DNA from 3 places in the Thalassotalea euphylliae genome. Region 1 is predicted to be linked to each of the others. Evidence: predicted binding sites of a transcription regulator. Region 1 holds the regulator's gene; each other region holds the start of a gene.
What was found. Region 1 encodes sigma-54, which starts transcription at its own class of promoters, with help from an activator protein. Its sites were predicted from a motif close to GTTGGCACGNNNNTNGNNT; they were not measured.
Positions count from the first base shown of each region.

Region 2: a site for sigma-54 is predicted at 1,319-1,337, ahead of xdp1 (exosortase-dependent surface protein XDP1). Genes of this name have one in related genera too.
Region 3: a site for sigma-54 is predicted at 1,024-1,042, ahead of flhA (flagellar biosynthesis protein FlhA). Genes of this name have one in related genera too.

Region 1 covers NZ_QUOT01000001.1:1,759,911-1,762,186, reverse strand. The annotation lists gene lptB (LPS export ABC transporter ATP-binding protein) at 1-209, shown strand, start outside; gene DXX94_RS07920 (RNA polymerase factor sigma-54) at 271-1,779, shown strand; gene hpf (ribosome hibernation promoting factor) at 1,807-2,094, shown strand; gene ptsN (PTS IIA-like nitrogen regulatory protein PtsN) at 2,098-2,276, shown strand, end outside.
Region 2 covers NZ_QUOT01000001.1:1,030,592-1,032,867, reverse strand. The annotation lists gene prsT (XrtA/PEP-CTERM system TPR-repeat protein PrsT) at 1-323, opposite strand, end outside; gene xdp1 (exosortase-dependent surface protein XDP1) at 456-1,256, opposite strand; gene DXX94_RS04560 (amidohydrolase) at 1,592-2,276, opposite strand, start outside.
Region 3 covers NZ_QUOT01000001.1:1,301,562-1,303,837, reverse strand. The annotation lists gene flhB (flagellar biosynthesis protein FlhB) at 1-948, shown strand, start outside; gene flhA (flagellar biosynthesis protein FlhA) at 1,089-2,276, shown strand, end outside.

The DNA.
Region 1 (2,276 bases):
TTGGTGATATTAAAAAGATTATTTTGCATTTAAAGCAGCGTGGCATTGGCGTTTTGATCACTGACCACAATGTCCGCGAAACACTTGATGTGTGTGAGCATGCATATATCGTTAGTCACGGAGAATTAATCGCTGAAGGTGATTCAGAACAAATTTTGGCGAATCAGCAAGTAAGAGATGTATACCTAGGTGAGCAATTCACGCTATAGTTAAATCATTAGCGTTTTACTTGAATAAAAGAATACAACAAAAGGAAACCGTTAGACTTAAATGCGTCCATCATTGCAGTTAAAAATTGGTCAGCAACTTACGATGACGCCGCAACTTCAGCAGGCTATCAAGTTACTACAATTATCAACATTAGACCTTCAACAAGAGATTCAAGAAGCGCTGGAGAGCAATCCACTGCTTGAAGTGGATGAGTCGGCGAGTGCCTCATCGGAAAGTAATGACAGCGAGTCTATAGACGATGCTTATTCTGCTACGGCAACGACCGAGCAGGTGACAACAGATGGTTCTGAAGATGCTATGCCTACCGCTGATGAGGTCAGCACTACTGAGGCGATGGAAAAAAATGACATTCCAGAAGAGTTGAGTATTGATACCACTTGGGATGAGTCATTTAGTGCAGGTGTAAGTAGCTCAGGCATTGGCACTGCAGGCAGTGATGACTACGTTTATCAAGGTGAAACCACCGATTCTATTCAAGACCACTTGCACTGGCAAATGGAGCTAACACCCTTTAGTGAAACCGATGAAGCCATTGCTATGGCAATTATCGATGCCGTTGACGATGCTGGTTACCTAACCGTTTCTGCCGAAGATATTTTGGAAAGTCTAGGTCTTGAAGAAGTTGAACTTGATGAAGTTGAAGCGGTATTAAAGCGTATTAATATGTTCGATCCTATTGGGGTCGCAGCGCGCTCTATTCCTGAATGTTTATTGATTCAATTGAATCAGTTCGATAACGACACACCGTATTTAGCAGAAAGTAAGCTGATCATTAGCGAGCACATTGATTTATTGGGTAATCGTGACTATCGTCAAATAATGCGAAAAACCAAGCTCAAGGAAGACCAGCTGCGCGAGGCACTGCGCCTGATCCAGTCGTTAAACCCAAGACCTGGTGATGCGGTAGTGCAAGGTGATGATCAGTACGTTATCCCAGATGTTTCTGTGGAAAAGAAAAATGGTCGCTGGGTGGTTGAGCTTAATCCAAGTACAGCACCAAGATTATCAATTAACCAGCAATACGCAGCGATGACCAAAAGTATGAAGTCATCGGACGATAATCAGTTTATCCGTTCAAACCTGCAAGAAGCCAAATGGTTTATTAAAAGTTTAGAAAGCCGCAACGAAACGCTACTAAAAGTGTCAAACTGTATTGTTCAGCGTCAGCAAGGCTTTTTCGAATACGGGCCAGAAGCGATGCGCCCGATGGTGTTAAACGACATCGCAGAAGCGGTTGATATGCATGAGTCAACCATATCGCGTGTAACCACGCAAAAATTCATGCACACGCCTAGAGGTATTTTCGAATTAAAATACTTCTTTTCTAGTCATGTTAGTACGGAAAATGGAGGGGAATGTTCATCTACTGCTATCAGAGCATTAATTAAAAAGCTTGTCTCAGCAGAAACTCCATCGAAACCATTAAGTGATAGCAAAATGGCGGAACTATTAGCAGAGCAAGGGATTAATGTTGCGCGACGGACAATAGCTAAGTACCGAGAGTCCTTATCTATTCCACCGTCAAATCAAAGAAAAAGTCTACTTTAAGTATTCAAGCAATGAGGAATAAAGCTTATGCAAATTAATTTATCAGGCCACCACGTAGAAGTGACAGATTCATTACGCGATTTCGTTAACACTAAGTTTGCAAAGCTGGAGCGACATTTCGATCACATCAACAATGTATACGTCGTTCTTACCGTAGAAAAATTAAACCAAAAAGCCGAGGCGACAGTTCACCTCAACGGCACAGAGGTTCACGCCTCAGCACAAAATCAAGACATGTACGCATCAATTGACTCGCTCATTGATAAACTTGACCGCCAAATCCTTAAATACAAAGGAAAAATTACTCAGCATTAAACTATGAAGCTGCAAGATATACTAACCGAGGACTGCACATCCTGTGCAGTCCCACTGTCAAGCAAAAAGAAAATCCTCGAGCAAATTTGCAGTATTGCAACTAGTCACATCCCTGAACACTCAACATTTGAATTGCTGCAAAGTTTGCTGGCTCGTGAAAAAATGGGCAGCACAGGCATTGG
Region 2 (2,276 bases), 730 kb from region 1:
AAGTCAATTAGCTCTTGGTTTTTGCCTAATAGTAACATTGCCCTTACTTGTTCGAAGATAAATTGGTTAGCGTCAGCACCAGCAGCAAGTGCGTCATTAAATTCTTGAATACCTTCTGAGTACAAACCCTTACGCAAGAGTACTCTGCCCATAAGTACTTTGGCAGGTAGGTTTTCCGCATCGCTATTGAGTGTGTTTTTTAGGTGAATATATGCCGCTTCAATATCATCGACTTGATACGCGCTAATTGCTTTTTCAAGATCGTTTGATGCAAGTATTGAAAAACTAGCAAGTAAAGGTAATAGAGCAAAACTTCGGAGCATGATGTAACCTAACAGTAAACAGCTAACTTAATATTAGTATGTGTGATTGTAACTTAAAATAAAAAAAGATGGCGTTAGCCATCTTTTGTCAAAAGCGATAACCCAACGAGTTACACTGAGCTATATCTGCATTTATTTATTAACTTTTCGCCTTGCTAAAGCAACTAGTGCAACTAGCATCAAAGCAAGTGGTGCTGGCTCAGGAATAGAGGTGCCTGGTTTGTTCGGTTTGGTTGTAAAGCCGATACTAGCTAACTTAAAACCATCATTACTTTCTAAACTAGCATCACCACCAAAATGGTGATTAAAAGCACCTACGATCCACCTTGTTGAACTGGCAGAACTGAGATCCTCACCAGCTTCAGAAGTGAATGAGTTAACGTAATAGCTGCCGCTATTTCCCATAAATTGACCATAACCCGAACTCAATGAAAAGTTATTGTCTACCTGATTCCAGGTTTTATCGGCTAGGTCTCCTGTTGTAACTGCCGCAACAGATACCTGAGTTGAACTTGCTCCGTACTCTAGATAGCCAGACGTAATTGAGTTTAACGTAACGCTCAAATCACCAAAATCAAGCAAGAAGAAGTCGTAATCACGCTCGTTTGGATTGGATTGATAGTTGTCCGCAGTGTGACCATCGCCAGAAGTGTTGTTAGAAATACCTAAGCCTCCTGGATAGTCACCAATTTCTGCAGCCTCTATCAGTAAATCAGTGGAAGAGCCATCAGCACTTTTTGTATCAGCCCACGCAGTAATTGTTAGTGTTTGAGTTTCGCCATTTGCACTAAAATTCTTGGTAAAGCTATTACCAAAATCCGAGCCATTTTGTGTTGCGTTCTCAACGTTCAATGTCAATGTGCTCGCATTAGCGAATGAACTAGCTACGACAACTAGTCCTGAAAGTATCCATTTACTTGGCTTTAGAAACATACTGAACTCCGTATTCAGAAAACTTTATTTAGTTTTAATTAGCGCCATTAATTTTTTATTCAATGCAATTAATATGCAAATTATAAAAAATCTATATTTTACATAAGTCTATGTTTGGTTGTTAGCTAGCCACAGCATTAATTGTAAAGCACTTTGACACATAGTATGACAATTGATTTGGCAACTAATGACGTAATATTAACATTGTTGTGACATTGTTTTAATAGAGTGAATTCACGATTTCGCATAAATTGTTTGTTACGTGCATTTTTTACTATTTAAACGATCAATTTTGTTGTTGAAAAATACTTAATACAGAAGTACCTGACACAAGGCTACTTTGTGAAAACGGGTTTCCCAGCCACCCAAGTTGCAAGCACTTTGTTTTGCCAAATCGTACTAGGCTCTTGTGTAAACAAATCTTCTTTGATGAGGATAAAGTCAGCTTGTTTACCAGCTTCCAAGCTGCCTAGCATACCTTCTTGATGGCCAGCATAAGCGGCATCAATCGTGAAACTTTTAAGGCTTTCCACCGTGGTAAGTGACTCTTCGGAAATCCAGCCTCCTAATGGTTGGTTGTTTCTGTCTTGGCGAGTAATTGACGCGTGAAGGCCATAAAATGGATTAGTTGGTTCGACGGGGAAATCTGAACCATTGGCAATACGTGCACCAGCGTTAAGTAAGCTGCGCCAAGCATAAGCACCTTTGAGTCGTTCTTTGCCTATTCTGTCTTGAGCCATATTTTTATCGCTGGTTGCATGCGTTGCTTGAATAGATGCAATAACATTTAGCTTTGCAAATTTTGGAATATCATCGAGTTGAAGTACTTGCGCATGTTCAATGCGATGACGCATTTTCTGGCTGCCGGATTGCTCAATCAGTTTGGCATAGTGATCAAAGGTTAAGGTATTGGCATGATCGCCGATCGCATGAGTATTCACCTGATAGCCTTTAGCCATAGCTGTGCGAATGTAATTCGCCAAATCTTTATCTTTATGCAGCAATATCCCTTTAGTGCCC
Region 3 (2,276 bases), 460 kb from region 1:
AAGCGCATGTTTACCTTTACTCGCGAAGAGGTAATGGATACTCAGAATATTTTTAACATCGTTGGTGAGGTTTTCGCCGGTGTGATGTATCCAATGTTATGGATTTTTGCGATTATCACGCTCGCAGCCTTTGTTGGGAACACCTTGTTAGGCGGTATGAATTTTTCCTGGGAGGCAATGGCGCCCAAGGCTAGTAAGCTTTCACCACTGCAAGGCTTCAAGCGAATGCTGGGCGTACAAGCAGGGGTCGAGCTCATTAAATCACTGCTTAAATTCTTTGTTGTCTTTTTTGTCGCGATAACCTTACTCACCGTTCTCTTTGAAGAAATCATCAGCTTAAGTTTAGAGTCAGCGCCGAGTAACTTTGGTCACGCGGTTGAGATGCTCTTGTGGATGTTCTTAGTTTTGGCCTGTTCATTGGGTATCATTGCCGCCATTGATGCGCCATATCAAGTTTGGAATCACACCCGTCAGCTCAAAATGACCAAACAAGAAGTTAAAGATGAAATGAAAAACACTGAGGGTAGCCCAGAAATTAAAGGTCGTATCCGCAGGGCGCAGTATGAGATGTCGCAACGCCGTATGATGCAAGATGTGCCGCAAGCCGATGTGGTGATTACTAATCCAACCCATTACTCAGTCGCATTAAAATATGATACCGAGCAGGGCGGCGCACCGATGATGATTGCTAAAGGCGCAGATCAAATGGCGATACATATACGCACCATTGCAAAAGAGCACGGCGTGGAAATTCTGCAATCGCCTGCGTTAGCGCGCTCTTTGTATTACACAGCAGAAGTTAACGAAGAAATACCTGAGGCTCTGTTTGCGGCGGTCGCACAAGTGCTCGCCTTTATTTTTCAGTTAAGAGCACACCGCTCTGGCAAAGGTCGCCGCCCAGTGCCATTAGCTAAAAACCTTCCAATCCCAGACGATTATCGATATTGATACCGCAAGAATAGTGTAAGTAGCAATTTTAGTAACAGCTTTACTTATAAAATAGTTTAGTTAGAGCCTGAGCTAGCTGGCTTACTTATTGCTTAATCGGTACTATCCCGTAATCGTCAAAACTTTATCACTAATTAGAAATGCAGTTATTAGCGAAATTCCCTCAATTTGACAAAAGTAAAGTAAACCACCTTTCTGGCTTAGGTACGCCTTTCCTAGTAATGGCCGCACTTGGCATGATAGTACTGCCAATGCCTGCCATGCTATTGGATGTACTGTTTTCTTTTAACATTGCCTTATCACTCGTGGTGTTGCTGATTACGGTTTATACCTTAAAGCCGTTGGATTTTGGCGCATTCCCATCGGTATTGTTGATTGCGACTATCCTCCGGTTGTCATTAAACGTGGCAAGTACGCGTGTGGTGCTGCTGGAAGGTCATGAGGGGCCTGATGCTGCTGGGGCTGTTATTGAAGCATTTGGCTCGGTTGTTATCGGCGGTAATTACGCTGTCGGTTTAGTGGTTTTCCTAATTTTGATCATCATTAACTTTGTCGTTGTTACCAAAGGTGCGGGTCGTATTTCTGAAGTAACGGCGCGTTTTACCCTAGATGCTATGCCAGGAAAGCAAATGGCGATTGACGCCGACCTTAATGCTGGCTTTATCACGCAAGACCAAGCGCGTGAACGTCGCCAAGAAATCACCAGTGAAGCAGATTTCTATGGCTCGATGGATGGTGCGAGTAAGTTCGTAAAAGGTGATGCGATAGCTGGCATTTTAATTCTTTTCATTAACATTATTGGTGGCCTAGTCATTGGTATGGTGCAGCATGACCTAAGCTTTGATGCTGCCGTTGAGATCTACACCTTACTCACCATTGGTGATGGCTTAGTTGCACAGATTCCGGGCTTATTGCTTTCAGTAGGCACAGCAATCGTGGTTACCCGTCAAAACACCTCTGAAGAAATGGGCAAGCAGGTCAGCAGTCAGTTAGGTCAAGCTCGTTCTTTGTATATTGCGGCTAGCGTCATGTTCGTTATGGGTATTGTTCCTGGTATGCCACATTTTGCGTTTTTAACGTTTGCAGCGTTGATTGCTGGGATTGCTTACTTCGGTGAAAAACTGAAAGCGAAAAAAGCGGATGAGGCTCAACAAAAAGCCCAAGAAGAGCAAGTACAAACTCAACAGAAAGAAGAAGAAACGAAAGATTTAAGTTGGGATGATGTAAATCATGTTGATGTAATTGGACTAGAAATTGGTTATCGCTTAATTCCGTTGGTGGACAAAGCACAAGGTGGTGAGTTACTCAATCGCATTAAAGGGGTGAGA